One region of the Nocardiopsis coralliicola genome, then DNA from elsewhere that is predicted to be linked to it. Evidence: predicted binding sites of a transcription regulator. Region 1 holds the regulator's gene; each other region holds the start of a gene.
The links. Region 1 encodes LexA, which represses DNA repair genes until DNA is damaged. Its sites were predicted from a motif close to TCGAACANNTGTTCGA; they were not measured.
Positions count from the first base shown of each region.

Region 2: ruvC (crossover junction endodeoxyribonuclease RuvC) is a predicted target of LexA. The motif match lies at 2,386-2,401, and genes of this name have one in related genera.
Region 3: ACYVGT_RS07370 (DUF6504 family protein) is a predicted target of LexA. The motif match lies at 3,162-3,177, and genes of this name have one in related genera.
Region 4: ACYVGT_RS04590 (DNA polymerase III subunit alpha) is a predicted target of LexA. The motif match lies at 1,666-1,681, and genes of this name have one in related genera.

Region 1 is NZ_BAAGXT010000024.1:9,415-13,768, forward strand. Features, by position in the region: gene nrdR (transcriptional regulator NrdR) at 70-537, opposite strand; gene ACYVGT_RS17075 (LysM peptidoglycan-binding domain-containing protein) at 1,194-1,730, opposite strand; gene lexA (transcriptional repressor LexA) at 2,022-2,804, shown strand; gene ACYVGT_RS17085 (alpha/beta hydrolase family protein) at 3,084-4,190, shown strand.
Region 2 is NZ_BAAGXT010000023.1:42,957-47,310, reverse strand. Features, by position in the region: gene pdxS (pyridoxal 5'-phosphate synthase lyase subunit PdxS) at 1-221, shown strand, start outside; gene pdxT (pyridoxal 5'-phosphate synthase glutaminase subunit PdxT) at 215-841, shown strand; gene ACYVGT_RS16810 (YebC/PmpR family DNA-binding transcriptional regulator) at 838-1,587, shown strand; gene ruvC (crossover junction endodeoxyribonuclease RuvC) at 2,425-3,063, shown strand; gene ruvA (Holliday junction branch migration protein RuvA) at 3,060-3,680, shown strand; gene ruvB (Holliday junction branch migration DNA helicase RuvB) at 3,712-4,354, shown strand, end outside.
Region 3 is NZ_BAAGXT010000006.1:150,808-155,161, reverse strand. Features, by position in the region: gene ACYVGT_RS07390 (N-acetylmuramoyl-L-alanine amidase) at 1-317, shown strand, start outside; gene ACYVGT_RS07385 (DivIVA domain-containing protein) at 532-1,269, shown strand; gene ACYVGT_RS07380 (M48 family metallopeptidase) at 1,490-2,329, shown strand; gene ACYVGT_RS07375 (TetR/AcrR family transcriptional regulator) at 2,274-2,987, opposite strand; gene ACYVGT_RS07370 (DUF6504 family protein) at 3,190-3,426, shown strand.
Region 4 is NZ_BAAGXT010000004.1:4,988-9,341, forward strand. Features, by position in the region: gene ACYVGT_RS04590 (DNA polymerase III subunit alpha) at 1-1,576, opposite strand, end outside; gene ACYVGT_RS04595 (DUF421 domain-containing protein) at 1,896-2,471, shown strand; gene ACYVGT_RS04600 (hypothetical protein) at 2,584-2,931, opposite strand; gene ACYVGT_RS04605 (FAD-dependent oxidoreductase) at 3,236-4,354, opposite strand, start outside.

The sequences.
Region 1 (4,354 bases):
GCCGCGCCGTCTGCTCCGCCGGCGCCGCGCGTCCGCTACCGCGTGTGCTGTGCTGGTCCCGCCGGCCGGCTACTCGCCCAGTTCGGCGGTGCGCCTCTCGGAGCGCAGCCGCTCGATCTCCTGCTCGAAGTCGGCGAGGGACTCGAAACCCCGGTAGACGGAGGCGAACTGCATGTAGGCGACCTCGTCCAGCTCCTGGAGGGGGCCGAGGATCGCCAGGCCGATCTCGTGGGCTCGGATCTCGGCGACCCCGCGGCAGCGGATCTCCTCCTCCACCCGCTGTCCGAGGGCCGCGAGCGCGTCCTCGGTGACGGGGCGGCCCTGGCAGGCCCGCCGCACCCCGGCCACGATCTTGCTCCGGGAGAACGGCTCGGTGACGCCCGACCGCTTCTGCACCATGAGCAGGACCGTCTCCTGCGTGGTGAACCGCCGCTCGCACTCGGGGCACGAGCGCCGGCGCCGGATGGCGGTGCCGTCGTCGGTCGACCGGCTGTCGATCACCCGGCTGTCCGGATGGCGGCAGAACGGGCAGTGCATGCCGGTACGCCTCCCTGCTGACCCTGAACCTGCTCCGGCCCGGACGCATCCGGACCCGCACGGCACTCCTGCGCGCGGAGCCTCTGTGCGCCGCGAACCCCTCACCCACTAAAGCACAACTTCTGGGCGGATTCTTCCGCGAACAGCACTAGATCTAGTGGTCAAACCTAGGGGCGCACGGAGGCGGGTGCAAGCCCGCCGCACCCTCTTCGGCGGGGCCCGGGACGGAGACCGCAGGTCAGCCCCGCGCGCATCGCCTTCCACCCCCGCCCCAGCCGCGGGCGTGTCGCCGAGGCCGCGGGCGGCGGGGTGGCAATCGCCACGGCTCCGGCGCCGGAGCCGGAGCCTCGGGCATGGGGAAGGGATCGCGCTGACGGGCGCCTGAGGAACATACCCCCAGGTGGGGACCTCTGGGAACGGGCCTACTGCGGGCCGCGGGCCCGAACCGGGCAGCATCCGGGGAACCGCCGCAGCACAGCGCCGCCGGCGCGCCCGCGGCCGCCGCTCGCGCGCAGGCCGCATGCGGCCGCACCCTACGCCCGCAGGGGCGCGGGGCGCCGGATGCCCGGAAACCCGGGGGCGTCGCCGGGCCGGCTCCGGGGGCCGCAGCGGCCCGCGGCGGCGGCCTCGGCAGCCGGCGCGGCGGGCGGGGGCGCTCAGTGCCTGGGGACGCGCAGGATCTGGCCGGGCTCGAGCTCGGTGCCGGCCAGGCTGTTGAGTTCGACGATGGAGTGCACGGTACGGCGGGTGTCCTCTGCGGGGGCGACGCGCTCGGCGATGAGCCAGAGGCTGTCGCCCTCCTGGACCACCACGGTCGGGGACACCGAGCCGCTGAAGAACGACGCAACCGGAGCGGCGGAGGCGGAGCCGGCCGAGGCGGACGCCGCAAACAGCAGCGAGACCGCTCCGGTGGCCAGTGCGCAGAGCAGCGCCACGAGGACGGCGCGGCCGCGGAGGGTGAGCCGCATCCGGACGGCCGGGGGCGCACCGAACTCGGGCAGGCCGGATACGGCGGGCGGCGGCGTCCACTCGGGGACGTCGACGGCCCAGTCGTAGGGGGCCGCGGGACGCCGGTGCCCGGGCCGGGATTCGGGGCGGTGCGGCCGCGCCCCGGCGGACGGCTCGGACGCCCCGCGCTGGCGCGGGACGACCGGCGCGGCGCCGGACGGGCCGGGCGGCGCGGAATCGACCATGATCGCTCCCTTCGAACGCCCGTTCGTTGGAACATGCGTTCGACTAATACCGCATCCAGCCGTTTTTTTCATCACCATCTCGAACGTTTGTTTGATCTCACTGTGTGCAGGCACTACCGTTGGACACGCTTGACTTCCGGCTCCGGCGCGCGCGGTTGAACGCGGGGCGCACGGTTCCGGGACCGCCGTGACGCGGGGATCGTCGCCCGACAGAGCCCCGCGCGTCCCGCCGCAGCACTGACCCACCACCCACACGCGACGACCGCGAGATCACCGCCGAGGAGGCCGGCCGTGCCGGAGGAGAACCACGGAGCGCAGGAACCTCGCGCGGCCGGAGCGGGTCCCACCGCGCTCCGGCCCGTTCCCCCGCCGGAGCACGCCCCTGCAGAGGCGGACGGCGAAGCCGCCGCATCGGCGCAGGATGGTGCCCCCCGGCTCACCGCGCGCCAGCAGAGCGTCCTGAACTGCATTCACCGCTATGTGCGGCAGCGCGGCTATCCGCCGTCCATCCGGGAGATCGGGGACGCCGTTGGCCTGTCGAGCCCGTCCAGTGTCGCGCACCAACTGAAGGTCTTGCAACGCAAGGGGTACCTCCGGCGCGACCAGAACCGCCCGCGGGCGGTCGAGATTCGCATTCCGGGCCAAGCGCCGGTGCGCTCCTGGGACGAGCTCGAGGCCGACCCCCAGGGCGACCAGTCCCGAGCTGCGCATGTGCCGGTCGTGGGCCGGATCGCGGCGGGCGGGCCGATCCTCGCGGAGGAGTCGATCGAGGACGTCCTCACGCTGCCCAAGCAGATCGTCGGCGAGGGCCGCCTGTTCATGCTCACCGTGGTCGGCGACTCGATGACCGACGCCGCCATTACCGATGGTGACCTGGTCGTTGTCCGCCAGCAGCCGGAGGCCAACAACGGCGACATCGTGGCCGCACTGCTGGGCGACGAGGCCACCGTGAAGGTGTTCAAGCGGGAGCAGGACCACGTGTGGCTGCTGCCGCGCAACGACGCCTACGCACCGATCAACGGCGACGAGGCCACCATCCTGGGCAAAGTCGTCGCCGTGATGCGCCGGATGTGACCCCCCGCGCCACCCGCGTAACGAATCAGCCTCCTTTCGGATCGGCCCCGTGACCTTCACCTGAAGTCACGGGGCCGTTGCCGATTCGGAACGCATCGGAGACCCCTGGTGGCGGGCTTCCGGCACCCCCGGCCGCCGGGCGTCCGACCGGGGCGGCGGCGCGCCAGGGACCTTCGTCCCGAACCGGGGCGGCCTCCATCACCCGCGCTGCCCGCCCCGACCGGCGGAGGCCGCGGTGCTGCCGGGGCAGCGGGCGGCCGGGCGCCGTACGGTAGGGCCATGCCCGTCTCTCCCCTCCCCCTCCGGCGGCTCCCGCTGTGGCGGCACTGCCTGCGCACCGCCGCGGCCGTCGGCACCGCCGCCGCCCTCGCCGCGGGCTGCTCCCCTGCGGCGCCGCCCACCGCGGAGCTGCCCGGCGCCGATCCGGTCGAGCACGAAGTGGAGTTCGACGGCGGCTCCGGAACCGTGCCCGGCACTCTTGCCCTGCCGGCGGAGGCCGGAGAACCGGTGCCGGCCGCACTGATCGTGTCCGGGAGCGGGCCGACCGACCGGGACGGCAATTCTCCGGGGCGCCCCGACGCCGGGACCAACCTGAACCTGGCGCGGGTGCTCGCCGGCTCCGGCGTGGCGTCGCTGCGCTACGACAAGTACGGCAGCGGGGACCGCCCGGTGCCGGAGTCCGGCGAGGACGGCGCGGAGGCCTCCTACGGGCTGTTCGAAGAGGAGATGGCCGCCGCCTACGCGGAACTCGCGGCGCGGCCCGAGGTCGACCCCGAGCGCATCGCCGTGCTCGGCCACTCCGAGGGCGCCCTGTTCGCGCTGGGTGCCCCGGAGGCCGTCGAGGGCCCGCCGCCGGCCGGCCTGGTGCTGGTGGCCCCGCCGGGCGAGGTGTACCTCGACCTGATCGACCGGCAGATCACCGAGCAGGTGCGCTCGGCGGAGGCCGCCGGCAGCATGGACGCGGCCGGCGCCGCCGACCTGCTGACGGGCACCCGCACCGCGATCGCCCGGGTCCGCGCCGGAGAGCCGCTGCCGCAGGACCTTCCCGAGCAGATCGGGGGCATCTTCGCGCCGGAGACGGCCGGGTTCCTCCGCGAGATCGACGCACTGGACCCGGCGGAACTGGCCGCGGACCTCCCCCCGGGCATGCCGACCCTGGTCCTGCGCGGCACCGAGGACGCACAGGTGACCGCCGGCGAAGTGGACCGCCTGGCTGCGGCCCTCGGCACCGAGCAGATCGGCCTGGACGGCGCCGACCATGTCCTGCGCACCCGCCCCGGCGGCCCGGGCTCGGCGGCCGCCCCCGACGACCAGCGCCCCTTCACCCCGGATGCGGACGGCCCTCTCGCCGCATTCTTCGCCGACCTCCCGCCGGCCCGCGCCTAGGGCCTGCCAGGGCGCCGCGCAGCAGGGCAGGTGTCCACCCAACACACCCCCTGGGCAGCGGCCCGATCCCGCACCGAGGCCGCGCCGGCCTGCCGCCGGCCCGCACCAGGGCGCCCCGGCCAGCCCGGAGGGCCCGGCGGACCCCGCGGCTCCGGCCGATGCCG
Region 2 (4,354 bases), on a different contig from region 1:
CCCTGATGCGCCAGCTCGGCGCGGAGAGCGTCTTCGTCGGCTCGGGGATCTTCGCCTCCGGCGACCCGGCGCGCCGCGCCGACGCCATCGTGCAGGCCACCCTGCACTACAGCGACCCCGCGGTGATCGCGCGCGTCTCCCGCGGCCTGGGCCCGGCCATGGTCGGCATCGGCCTGGATGAACTCGGCGCCGAGCAGCGCTTCGCCGGGCGCGGGTGGTAGCCGCCGCTCCGCGCATCGGGGTGCTCGCCCTGCAGGGCGACACGGAGGAGCACCTGCGCAGTCTCGCGGCCAGCGGCGCCGCGGGGCTGCGCGTCACCCGCCCGGAGCAGCTCGGCGGGTTGGACGGCATCGTCCTGCCCGGCGGCGAGTCCACCGCGATGATGAAGCTGGCCGATCGGTACGGCCTGGCCGGGCCGCTCCGCGCGCGCCTGCGCGGCGGGCTCCCCGCCTTCGGCACCTGCGCCGGCATGATCCTGCTCGCCGACCGCATCGAGGGCGGCGCCGCCGACCAGCGCACCCTCGGCGGCCTGGACGTGACCGTGCGCCGCAACGCGTTCGGCCGCCAGGTCCACTCGTTCGAGGCCGCGGTCGCGATGCGCGGCGTCCCCGGCGGCCCGGTGGAGGCGGTCTTCATCCGCGCTCCGGAGGTGGCGTCCCCCGGCGCGGGGGTGGAGGTGCTCGGCAGGACCGGTTCCAGCGTCCGCGGCGGGGAGGGCGCGGCCGGTAGGATCGTGGCGGTACGACAAGGGAGCCTGCTGGCCACCTCATTCCACCCCGAGCTCACCGGGGATGCGCGTATCCACCGACTCTTCGTCGACATCGTGAAAGGAACGGCATGAGCGGCCACTCCAAGTGGGCCACCACCAAGCACAAGAAAGCCGTCATCGACGCCAAGCGCGGCAAGCTCTTTGCCAAGCTGATCAAGAACGTCGAGGTGGCGGCGCGGACCGGCGGCGGCGACCCGGAGGGCAACCCCACGCTCTACGACGCCATCCAGAAGGCGAAGAAGAACTCGGTCCCGCTGGACAACATCGAGCGCGCCCGCAAGCGCGGCTCCGGTGAAGAGGCCGGCGGCGCCGAGTGGCAGACCATCATGTACGAGGGCTACGCCCCCGGCGGAGTCGCCCTGCTGGTCGAGTGCCTCACCGACAACCGCAACCGCGCCGCCTCCGAGGTGCGCGTCGCGGTCACCCGCAACGGCGGCAACATGGCCGACGCCGGCTCGGTGTCCTACTTGTTCAACCGCAAGGGCGTGGTGCTGGTGTCGAAGGAGGGCACCACCGAGGACGACGTCACCCTCGCCGTGCTCGAAGCCGGCGCCGAGGACGTCAACGACCTGGGCGAGTCCTGGGAGGTCGTGAGCGAGGCGACCGACCTGGTGGCCGTGCGCACCGCGCTGCAGGAGGCCGGGATCGACTACGAGTCGGCCGAATCCTCCTGGCTGCCCAGCATGGAGATCCCCCTCGGCGAGGAGGACGCCAAGAAGGTGCTCCGCGTCGTCGACGTCCTGGAGGACTCCGACGACGTGCAGAACGTCTACACCAACGCCGACATCTCCGACGAGGTCATGGAGAAGATCGGCTAGCGGCGGTATGCCGTCCGGGGCAGGGCCCCGCAGCGAAGGGCGTCGAAGGCCGGTCCGACCGGCCTTGACGCCCTTCGCTTTGGCACCGGTCTGCGCCCGGCCCGCGGCCGCCGCGCCCGAGGGCTGCTGCAGCCCGCCCGGAGGGTGCGAAGCCCAGCGCGCGGGCAGGCGCGGGCCGCTCGTCCCCTCCGCGGGGGACCGCGCCTCCGTGTGCCGGACCGCCGCGCACCCGCCGCGGCCCCGGAGGTCGCCGCCGGGCCCGAGGGCGCGCCACTGCCCGATCAGCCGGTTCCCGCGGCACGGGCGGCCGGTGCGGACGCTCCGGCGGCGGGCGGAACCAGGCACGGGGGAGGGGAGCGGTAGCGCGGCACCGGCCCCCGGGGAGGGGAGGCGGTGCTCGGCGCCCGGTTGCCCTCCCCCCGGTTCTCCGGCGCCCCCGCCGGCCTGGACCTCCGCCCGCTCGCCGCGGTGCGCCCCGCGCCCGGCGCCGGCGTCCTCTGCCAGGCCGTCCCGACCGGCCTCTCCGCGCTGACCGGAACCGGCACCGCGGCCGGCGCGGCGGAGCGGTCGCCGTTCCCCGGCCTCCGCCGGCGCATCGCTGCGCCGGCCGGCGCAGCCGCCCGCACGGCCGGGATCGCGATCGAGGGCTCGGCACCGTCTTCCGCATCGGGGCGGGCATCTCCGCACCGCGCCGCCCCGGCGGTACCCGGCACCCGCTCCCGGTGCACCCGCCCGCGGGGCGGCAGGCGGATCCGGCGCGGTGCGGAGGCAGCCGGCAGCCGGCCCCCGTAGTAGGCTGCGAACGGGCGTTCGAGAGGGGCAGCGAAGGGGGCGGACGTGCGCGTTGTGGGCATCGACCCGGGGCTGACCCGGTGCGGCGTCGGTGCCGTCGAGGGCGCGCCCGGGCGGCCGCCGCGGCTGCTCGGCGCCGGCGTCGTCCGCACCGATCCCGGGCTGGACCCGGCGCACCGCCTCGTCGCCGTCGAGCGCGGCATCGAGGAGTGGCTGGACGAGCACCGCCCCGACGCGGTCGCCGTCGAACGCGTCTTCGCCCAGCACAACCTCAGCACCGTCATGGGCACCGCCCAGGCCAGCGGTGTGGCCCTCGTCTGCGCCGCGCGCCGCGGACTGCCCGTCGCCACGCACACCCCCAGTGAGGCCAAGGCGGCCGTCACCGGGAGCGGCCGCGCCGACAAGCAGCAGGTGGGCGCCATGGTCGCCCGCATCCTCCAACTGGCCGGGCCGCCGCGGCCGGCTGACGCCGCCGATGCCGTCGCGCTCGCGATCTGCCACCTGTGGCGCGGCGGGGTGTCCGGCACCTCCGGCGGTGCTCCGGCCGCCGCGGGCACAGCGGCCCGCGCAGCGTCGGTGCAGGCGGTCCAGGCCGCGCAGCAGGCCACACAGCAGGAGTTCGCCCGCAAAGTGGAGCTGGCCCGCGCCGCGGCGCGCGGGCGCGGAAAGGAAGACCGCAGGTGATCGCGTTCCTCACCGGAAGGGTGGCCGAGCGGGGCCTCGGCAGCGCCGTCCTCGACGTCGGCGGTGTCGGCATGGCCGTGCAGTGCACGCCGTCCACGCTCGGCCGGCTGCGGGTCGGCGAAACCGCCACCGTCGCCACCGCGCTGGTGGTGCGCGAAGAATCGCTCACCCTCTTCGGCTTCGCCGACTCCGATGAGCGGGACGTCTTCGAGCGCCTCCAGTCCGCCTCCGGCGTCGGCCCGCGCCTCGCACTCGCCATGCTGGCCGTGCACAGCCCGGACACGCTGCGCGCCGCCGTCGCCGCCGAGGACACCGCGGCGCTCACCGCCGTGCCCGGCATCGGCCGCAAGGGCGCCCAGCGCATCGTGCTGGAACTGCGCGACAAGCTCGGCCCCGCCGCCGGCGCTCCGGCCGCCGGCGCCCCCGCTGCCGGCGCCGAGGAGTCCGCGGCCGCCCCCGCGCACTGGCGCCCCCAGGTCGTGGCCGGCTTGACCGGCCTGGGGTGGACCGCGCGCGACGCCGAAGCCGCCGCCGACGCCGTCGCGCCCGGCCCCGGCGAGGAGCCCGACGTCGCCGCCCTGCTGCGGTCCGCCCTGCGCACACTGAGCCGGGTCTGAACCGCCGGAGAGCACCGGAGGAGCCTTCCCCATGGACGACTACGACCGCGGTGTCGCCTCGCCCGCCGCCGCCGACGACGAGCGCGCCCTCGAAGGCGCGCTCCGCCCGCGCACCCTGGACGACTTCGTCGGCCAGGACCGGGTCCGCGAACAGCTCTCCCTGGTGCTGCGCGGCGCGCAGCACCGCGGCCGGGCGCCCGACCACGTCCTGATGTCCGGCGGGCCCGGCCTGGGCAAGACCACCCTCGCGATGATCATCGCCGCCGAGCTCGGCGCGCCGCTGCGGATCAGCTCCGGCCCCGCGATCGAGCGCTCCGGCGACCTCGCCGCGGTGCTGTCCACCCTGCAGGAGGGCGAAGTCCTCTTCCTGGACGAGATCCACCGGATGGCGCGCCCCGCCGAGGAGATGCTCTACGTCGCCATGGAGGACTTCCGGGTGGACGTGATGGTCGGCAAGGGGCCGGGCGCCACCGCCATCCCGCTCGACATCGCGCCGTTCACCCTGGTCGGCGCGACCACGCGGGCCGGCATGCTGCCGTCCCCGCTGCGCGACCGGTTCGGCTTCACCGCGCACATGGACTACTACCTGCCGGCCGACCTGGAGCACATCGTGCGCCGCTCTGCAGCGCTGCTGGACGTCGCGCTGGAGGGCGACGCCGCCGCGGAGATCGCCG
Region 3 (4,354 bases), on a different contig from region 1:
TGATCGCGCCCGGCCCGGTGGAGGGCAACGGCGACGTGGTCGGCCCCTCCGCGGACCTGGCCGAACTGGTCCGCGACTCCTATGCCGAGTCCGCCGGAATCCCGGTCGCCGACTACCTCGCCGAGGACGGCCTGGACGAGCGCACCGACCTGGGCGGCCTCAACCTGTCGACGGTACCGAAGGTGTTCCTGGAGGCCGGCAACATGCGCAGTACCGCCGACGCGGAGCTGCTCACCGATCCGGCATGGCAGGAGGACGCCGCCGATGCCCTCACGGAAGCCGTCACGGCGTTCGTCACGGGTTCCGGCGATGCCTGAGCGGCCATCCGGGCCTGCCGGAACGCGAGATTCGTCACGCGGTGGCCTCATCCGGTCACCAACCGCATCGCCGCTGGTCCGGCGGCAGCTCCGCGGAATCGGCTGCGGCCGCGCGCGCCGCGCGGATGCCGCGGGAGCGCCTGCGGCGCCCGTCACGTGACGCTCACCACCCCTCCCGGAAAAGCCCAGGCAGGCGAGTCGGCACAATAGAGGCATGCCTCTGACGCCCGCCGACATCAGAAAGAAGCGGTTCAGCACCGTTCGCTTCCGCCCCGGCTACAACGAGGACGACGTCGACGCGCTCCTCGACCGAGCCGAGGAGACCCTCGCCGCGCTGGACGGCGGTCCCGCGGACGGCGCGTGGCTCACCGCCGAGGACATCGAGGCGTCCCGGTTCCGCGGCACGCGGCTGCTGCCCGGCTACAACGAGGACGAAGTCGACGAGTTCCTCGACGAGATCGCGCGGGACCTGCGTGCCCGCGGGCTCTCCCGCAGGGGCGACATACCGGACGGCGCCGCGCCGCCGGCGTCCCCCGCCGGACCCGAGACCTGGAGCGCCTCCCGGCACCGCGCAGCCACCGGCCCGGTCCCCATCGTCGGCGCGGATCCACCGCCGGGGGCAGACGCCCCGCGCGGCGCACCCGGCGCCGGCGGAACGCCGGCCATGGGCGTCCGCGGCACCCTCACCCCGGCCGGCGTCCGCAACAAGAGCTTCTCCACAACCCGCCTCACCACGGGTTACAACGAGGAAGAGGTGGACGACTTCCTCGATGCCGCCGAGGGCGCCCTCTCCGCCCACATCGACGGCAGCAGCGCCGCTCCGCCGCTCACCGCGGCCGAGGTCGAACGCGTCCGCTTCTCCACCACCCGCGCCCGCCCGGGCTACGACCCCGCACAGGTCGACGCCTTCCTCGACCTCCTCGCCGAAGAACTCCGCACCTACGAGCGCTGACCCCGGCGCCGTCCGGCGCGCCGGACGGCACGCCCGGTTCGGCCCTGCGGGGTACCGGGTCGCGCTCTTCGCCCCCGTCCGTCAGCCGGAGCGGGTGAAGGGGCGCGAGACACGCGGGGTTGGTGAGGGACCGCAATGGATTCGGAAAGTAATATTCCATTACTTGACGTGATCATCGCGTGTCGGTGCGCGCGTTCGACCACCCGGGGAGGCGCCTGGCATGACCTCTGCGACCGCCTCGGGCCGCGGTGCGGCCGCGGACCGTTCACCCGCCCTAGTGACCGAGGGGCCGGCCCTCGAACGGCATCCGTGGGAGCTGCCGCTCCTGGTGCTGTGCAGTGCGGCCACCCTGCTGCTGCCGCTCGCAGCAGCCATGCTGCTGTGGATCGGCGCGGTGCCCGGGTGGGCGCCGGCCGTCCTGATCGCCGTTCCCGCCGCGTACTGGTCGGTCGGCGGCCTCCGCCACGCCGAACAGCGCGCCGAGGCGGTGCGCGTCTCCCCCACCCAGTTCCCCGAGGCGCACGCCGAGATCCGCCGGCTCTCCGCCGACATGGGACTGCGCAGCACCCCCGACGCCTACGTCGCCGCACCCGGCCGGCGCCGGACCGGGGCCGGCGGGCACGGGACGCGGCGCTACATCGTCGTCCCCGCGGAGCTCGTCGCGCTCGGCGGGCGGCTGCGCGACCCGGCTGCGCTGCGCTTCGTCCTCGCCCACCAGCTCGGCCACATCGCCGCCGGCCACGCCTCGTACTGGCGGCGCACCGCCACGGCCGCCGGACGGGTCCTGCCGCTCCTCGGCCCGGCGCTGGCCCGCGCGATGGAGTACACGGCCGACAACCACGCGCTCGCGCACTGCCCGGAGGGCGCGCACGCCGTGCGCCTCATCGCCGGCGGCCCGCACCTCTACCAGGAGGTGCACATGGGGGAAATGGCCGAGCGGGCCGGCCGCGACCGGGGCGGCTTCCTCTTCGTCCACAACCTGCTGTCCCGCCGTCCGGCGGCGGTCAAGCGGATGGCGGCGATCCGGGACCGGACCCGCCCGGGCCGCCTGTTCCTGTAGCGGAACCGGCCGGCGCACCACCGCCGGCGACGGCCTGCGGCGGGACACCGAGGCCGGCGAGCAGCAGGCCGGCGAAGTGGCCGCCGATCTCCGCTCCGCCGAGTCCGCCGTCGGGCCGGTACCAGGTGGCCATGTGCTGCACGGCACCGAAGAACTGGGTGAGGGCGAGGTGCGCGGGCACTTCGGCGCGGAACACGCCGGCCCGCTGCCCCTCGGCCACCAGCGCGACGAACCGGTCGTGGACGGCGCGGCGCTCCACCCGCACCGAGCGCTGCCGGTCCGCGGAGAGCAGCGGCGCGGTACGCACGGTGATCACGGCGTCGTCGAAGTGCGCGGCAGTGTCGGCGACGACGGCGACCGCGGCGCGGTGCAGGCGGTCCGCCACCGGCTCCGGGCCGTCGGCGATGGTCTCGATCGCGGCGCGCTGGCGGCCGAGCAGCCGCATGGTGACGGCGTAGAGCAGGTCGTCCTTCGAGGCGAAGTAGTGGTACATCGCGCCTTTGGTGACACCCGCCGCGACGACGAGCTCCTGCACCGAGGTGCGTTCGAAGCCGCGCTCCGCGAACAGCCGGGTGGCAGCGGCCATGATCCGGGCGGGCACGCCGGATGCGCCCCGCCGCTCCGCCGCCCCGATCGCGTCCGCCGTGCCGTCAGCCATGACCCACCACCATAACGACCGGTCGGACCGGCTGCCGCCGGATCGCCCGCCCTGCAGGACTCGGCAGACCGCGACACGCCCGCCGCTGATCCCCGCGCACCGCCGCGACTGCCCCTAGTCTGTGGGCGCTCCGGCAGGGATCTCCACTCCGGAGCGCGCAACCGGAGTGGATCATCGAACTGGTGTTCGATAGACTCGCCGGGTGAGTCTTTACAACGAGCGGATCGATGTCCGATCGACCACCGGCGGCCACCCCGCCCTGTTCACCTGGCGCGGCGACCTCTACCGCGTACGCCGGATCATCGGCACCTGGGACCGCCCCGCGACAGCCCGCCTCGTCCGCGTCGCCGCCGAGTCCTCTGCGGGCACACCCAGCATCGCCGACATCGCCGTCGACCCCGCCACCCATGCCTGGACCCTGCGCCGCCACTGGTCGTAACCGGGGTCGCGGGGGTGGGACGGGGGACGCAAGGCATCAAGACAAGGACGGCTTCGCCGGCAGCCCCTATCACCCTGCCCCGTGCAACCAGAGCCGCCGCGGATCACCGGGCTGGGGCGTAAGGCTTCACGACAAGGACAGCTTCGCCGGCAGGCTTCCGCTCTGTCCCGTCGCTCCGGAACCGGTGTGTGGCCAGAGTTTCTACTGGGCGCCGGGAAGGCACGGACAAGGCCGAAGGCTCCCGCTTCTCTGCAGCCGTCTCACTGGTGTTCAGTGCGTCGGACAAGCCAAAGACGGCAGCGACGGCAGGGCCGCCCGGGGCCCTCGGGTCGGCGGCGGGTCGCGGGGCGGGTGCAACTGGTGTGAATAGCGGGGCTACAGGGGTTGCAGGGTCGGCGGCAGGCGGACCCGACACGGGCAGGTGTTCGCGAACCGCTGGTAACACCCCATCGGCGCCACGAATCCCACCTTTTCGAGGGCGGATGCGCGGAAAACCCGGGAGGCGTGACCGTCCCGCGCCCCATTCACCGGGCCAGTTTCACTCTGCGTGGCGACATCTCGGGCCCAACCGGGCAACGGCGCCGGCGGACCGCGGGTGTCCGACCTGGGGGCCCACGCGCAGGAGCGCGGCGCGTTCCTTTTCGCGGGGTGGTGAAACCTCTCCCGCCTCAAACCACCCACAATGGGACAGCGCGAGACCACCGAGCGCGCCTTTTCGCCGATCGGGTCGCGGAAAAGGCGGGTGCGCGGGAATCGGACACCGCGGCGCTGCGTAACCTCGTGTTTGCGCAGGTCAGCGCGGTACGGAATCGGATCCTGTGTGCAGGGTCCACAGGGGGGAGGGTCGTGCTTACTTGGGCCGGGTTTACAGGGGCCCCCGTTGCAGTGTCCGATTTCCTGGCATTTGTCCCCCGCCACGCGGCCCGCC
Region 4 (4,354 bases), on a different contig from region 1:
GGTAACCGGTGCGGCTGGGCTCGGTGGGGGCGCGGTCGGCGAGATCGCCGCCGGAGACGACGATCCCGCAGGGGTGCTGGGCGATGTGGCGGGGCAGCCCGTCGAGGCGCTCGGCCAGCCGGAACAGGGCGGCGGCCGGGTAGTCGCCCATCCGGCCCGAGCGCAGTTCGGGCAGGTCGTCGCAGGCGGCGCGGATCTGGCGGGCGCGGATCCGGGGGAAGGCCTTGGCCAGGACGTCGATCTCGTGCGGCGGCACGCCCATGGCGGCGCCGACGTCGCGGATGGCACTGCGGGCGCGGTAGGTCTCCATCATCGACACGCACGCGGCGTCGGGGTAGGCGTCGAACACGGCCTGGTAGGCGTCCAGCCGGCGGTGGGACTCCACGTCGAGGTCGATGTCGGGCAGGCCGGCGCGGCTGGGGGCCAGGAAGCGCTCCATGAGCAGGCCGTGCTCGAGCGGGTTGACGGCGGAGATGCCGATGAGGTGGTTGACCAGGCTGCCGGCGCCCGAGCCGCGGATGGAGCAGCGGATGCCGCGGGCGCGGATCCGGTCGGCGATGTCGGCGACGGTGAGGAAGTAGGCGGAGAAGCCCTTGTGCTCGATGGTCTGCAGCTCGCTGGCCAGGCGGTGGCGGACGGCGGGGTCGCGGTCCAGGCCCAGGCGGTGGGCGCCCTGTTCGCAGGCGCGCCAGAGCCGGTCGCGGGCGTCGGGGACCGGCGGCAGGTGGTTGCGGTCCATCCCCAGGTCGGTGCCGGGGTCCAGGACGCAGGCCGCGGCCAGGGCGCGGGTGTGGGCGAGCAGGCGGCGGGCGGCGTCGGGATCGGGGCCGCAGACGCGGCGGGCGACCTCGGCCATCTCGGCGGTGTCCTTGAGGTAGGACTGCGAGCCGGCCGGCGGGGCGGGTGCGGGGCCGGGCAGCCAGCGGCGGGCCTCGTCCAGGACGCGGGCGACCTCGGCATCGGCGGGGCGGGGGTAGCGCACCGCGTTGCCCAGTACGGCCAGGGTGCGGGTTTCGCGGGCCAGGCGCAGCAGGGCGGTGGCGCGGCGGTGCTCGCCGGGGCCGAGGTGGTCGACGATCTCGATCGCGGTTTCGGCGGTGGCGCGCCAGCGCTGCAGGAGGCGGCGGGCCGCCTCCATGCGCTGCCGCGCGGCAGCGCGGGCGACGTCGGACTCGGGGCCGAGCAGGACGATCAGCCCTTCGGCATGGGCGGCCAGGGTGGCGGGGGAGACGGCGGGCGGGGTGTCGGGGCCGTCGGCGTGGGCGGCGGTGACCAGCCGGCACAGCGACGCCCAGCCGGCGCCGCCGCGGGCCAGCACGGTGATGCGGCCCCCGTCGGGTGCCGCGACGGCCAGGTCGGCGCCGAGGATCGGCTGGATCCCGGCGTCGCGGCAGGCGCGGGCGTGGGCGACGGCTCCGTAGAGGCCGTCGCGATCGGTGAGGGCGAGCATGTCCATGCCCTGCTCAGCGGCGCGGGCGGCCAGGTCGGCCGGCGGGGAGGTGCCGTAGCGCATGGAGGCGGCGGAGGCGGTGTGCAGGTGGGGGAAGGGGCCCGCTCCGGCCGTTGCGGTGGTCATCGGCGCCTCCCCCTGGTGTCAGTGCGTGCAGCCCCGGCGGGCTTCGCATTCCACGCACTCCGGCCGATACAGGGGAAGAAAGGCCGAAAGCGAACATCTGTTCGAATAGTACCCCAGGGCGGGTGTCCGGGGAAGCGGAGCCCCAGGTCCGCGGGCGGCCGCTGGGCCCGCCGGGTTCCGGAACCGCGGCGCCGCGGGCCCTGCGGGCTCCCGGCCGGCGCAGGGTGGGATGCGCCACAGCGCTCCGCGCCACCAGGCCCCCGGGCCGTGCGGGCGCGCCCCGCCGCCCGTACGGCCCCCGCGGTGGAGCATGGGGCCCATGTGGCACGACATGCTCGCGATGGAGATCCCGCCGCTGGAGAAGACGCTGCGCACCGTCGGCGTCTACCTGGCGGTCTACCTGCTGCTGCGCCTGGTCGGCCGGCGCGACCTCGCCCAGCTCAACACCATGGACCTGGTCGTGGTGATGCTGCTGTCCAACGTCGTGCAGAACGCCGTCATCGGCCCGGACAACTCCCTGACCGGCGGCCTGCTCGGCGCGGCGGTGCTGCTGGCCGTCGACTACGCCCTGGTCCGGGTGCGGGTGCGCTGGCTGTGGGCCTGGCGGCTGTTCGAAGGCTCGGCCACCGTGCTGGTGCGCCGCGGCCGCTACGACCGCCGGGCCATGTGGCGCCTGGGCGTCCGCCGCGCCGACGTCGAGCAGGTCGTGCGCCACCAGGGCGGCAACAGCGTGCACGATGCGCACCGCGTCCTGCTCGAACCCGACGGCACTCTGCTGGTGGAGCTAGTCCGCGGCCGCCGCCCGGCCTCCGCCGACGACATCGACGACCTGCGCGCCCGCCTGGAGCGCATCGAAGCCCTCCTCGCCTCCGGCCGCGGCACTCCCGCCACCTGACCTGCCGCCCGGCGCCGCTCCCCGAGCCCGGCCCGGGCCGGGCCGTGGCCAGAGCCCTGCCCACGGGCTCCTGCTGCCCGGGTGGGCAGGCTGATACGAGGGTGCGGCGGCCTCACTGGATGCACTCGTCCGGCCTGATACGTATCCGCGTGCGGCGGCGTATGACCCGCAGCGGATGGTCGAAGGCCTCAGCCGGGACTTCGCCGTGCAGCCCGCCGCGCGTATCGATCAGGCAGGCGTCGGTGGCCAGGTCCGCGCCGTGCGCGCCGAAGCGCACGCCGTCCCGTTCGAACCGGAGCAGCCCGATGCGGTCCTGTCCGCGGGCGGCTACCGCAGCTTCGGGACCGATGACCGCTCCATCGGCTCCATCAGCACGTTCCGCACGACAGGCGGTCAGGCGTCGATCGCCGTGCCGCCGCTCCACCGCGAACTGCGCGAGCTCGGCGGCATCCCGGAGCATCTGCGATCCGGGGCGGGGTGGGAGGCCCTCGCCTTCCACACACCCGAGCGGTGGCGTCTCCAGTGGGAGCAGACCGGCTGGTCCAGGCCGCTGCCAGCCGGGTGCCCCCCGATGGCTGGTGCGACCGGAAGCTGTGGTGTGAGGTCTGCCCGAGCATTCCCCCGACGAGCTGGTCAGGCAAGAACACGCGCCACGGCCCCCGTGCTCGACACCGGCCGCGGCGGACTTCTGACTTTCGCACTCGTCACCGGCCGGAAAAACGGATTGCCGGAGTGGCTCCCCGCGCCGGCTGCCGCCCCGGTGTTCACCCCGGCCCGGCCGCCGCGTCGCCGTTCGCGCGGTCGGCGGGCCGGGGCGCGGGGGAGCGGCGCGCTGCAGCGGGCGGGCGCTCGGGCAGAACGCCGAAACCGATCAGGTAGGCCGGGACCACCGCCAGCCGCGGCGCTGCCGACAGGATCCGCACCGCGGCCCCGGGGATCGACATCGCCTCCCCGCGCAGCGCCGGGTCCAGTACCCGCCGGTGCAGGAACCGCTGCAGCGCCTGCACGGCCACCGTCGGCACCAGCCGGCGGCGCCGCACCCGCGCCAGCTCCTTCGGCGCCACCCGGCCGGCCTGCAGTGGACCGGCCAGCAGGCGCGCTGCGGCCACCGCGTCCTGCACGGCCAGGTTGATGCCCACTCCGCCCAGCGGCGACATGGCGTGCGCCGCGTCGCCGATGCACAGCAGCCCCGGCAGGTGCCAGCGGCGCAGCCGGTCCACGCGCACGTCGAGGTGCTTGACGTCGTCCATCGAAGCGATCTGCGCGACCTCGCCGGACAGCTCCGGCATCAGTTCGGCGACGTCGGCGCGGAGCGCCTGGACGCCGCGGGCGCGCAGCCGGCCGTCGGTGCCCTTGGGGCCCAGGTAGGCGACCTGGAGGTAGCCCTGGCGCGGGATGCCCACCATGATCCGGCGCCGCCCCAGCCGCGGCATCAGGGTCGGGGGGATGCCGGTGCGCACCGGGACGCGGAACCACCACGCGTCGAACCCGACCGGGAACTCCCGCGGCCGCAGCCCGGCCACGCGGCGCAGCAGCGAGTGACGGCCGTCGCAGGCCACGGTCACCTCGGCGCGCAGCTCCTCCTCGCCGCCGGGCCCCCGCAGCCGAACCCCGGCCACCCGGCCGTGCTCGCGCAGCAGCCCGACCGCTTCGGTGCGCATGCGCAGCGTGAACGCGGGCTCTTCGGCGCCGGACTCGGCCAGCAGGTTGAGCAGGTCCCACTGCGGCACCATCGCCACGTAGGGGTGGGCGGTGCGCAGCAGGGTGAAGTCGACCGGGGTGATGGAGCGCCCGCCCACCGACGCGGTAGCGCGCTCCAGCCGGCTCTGCGGCAGCTCCGCGAAGCGCTCGCCCAGCCCCAGCTCGTCCAGCAGCGCCATCGT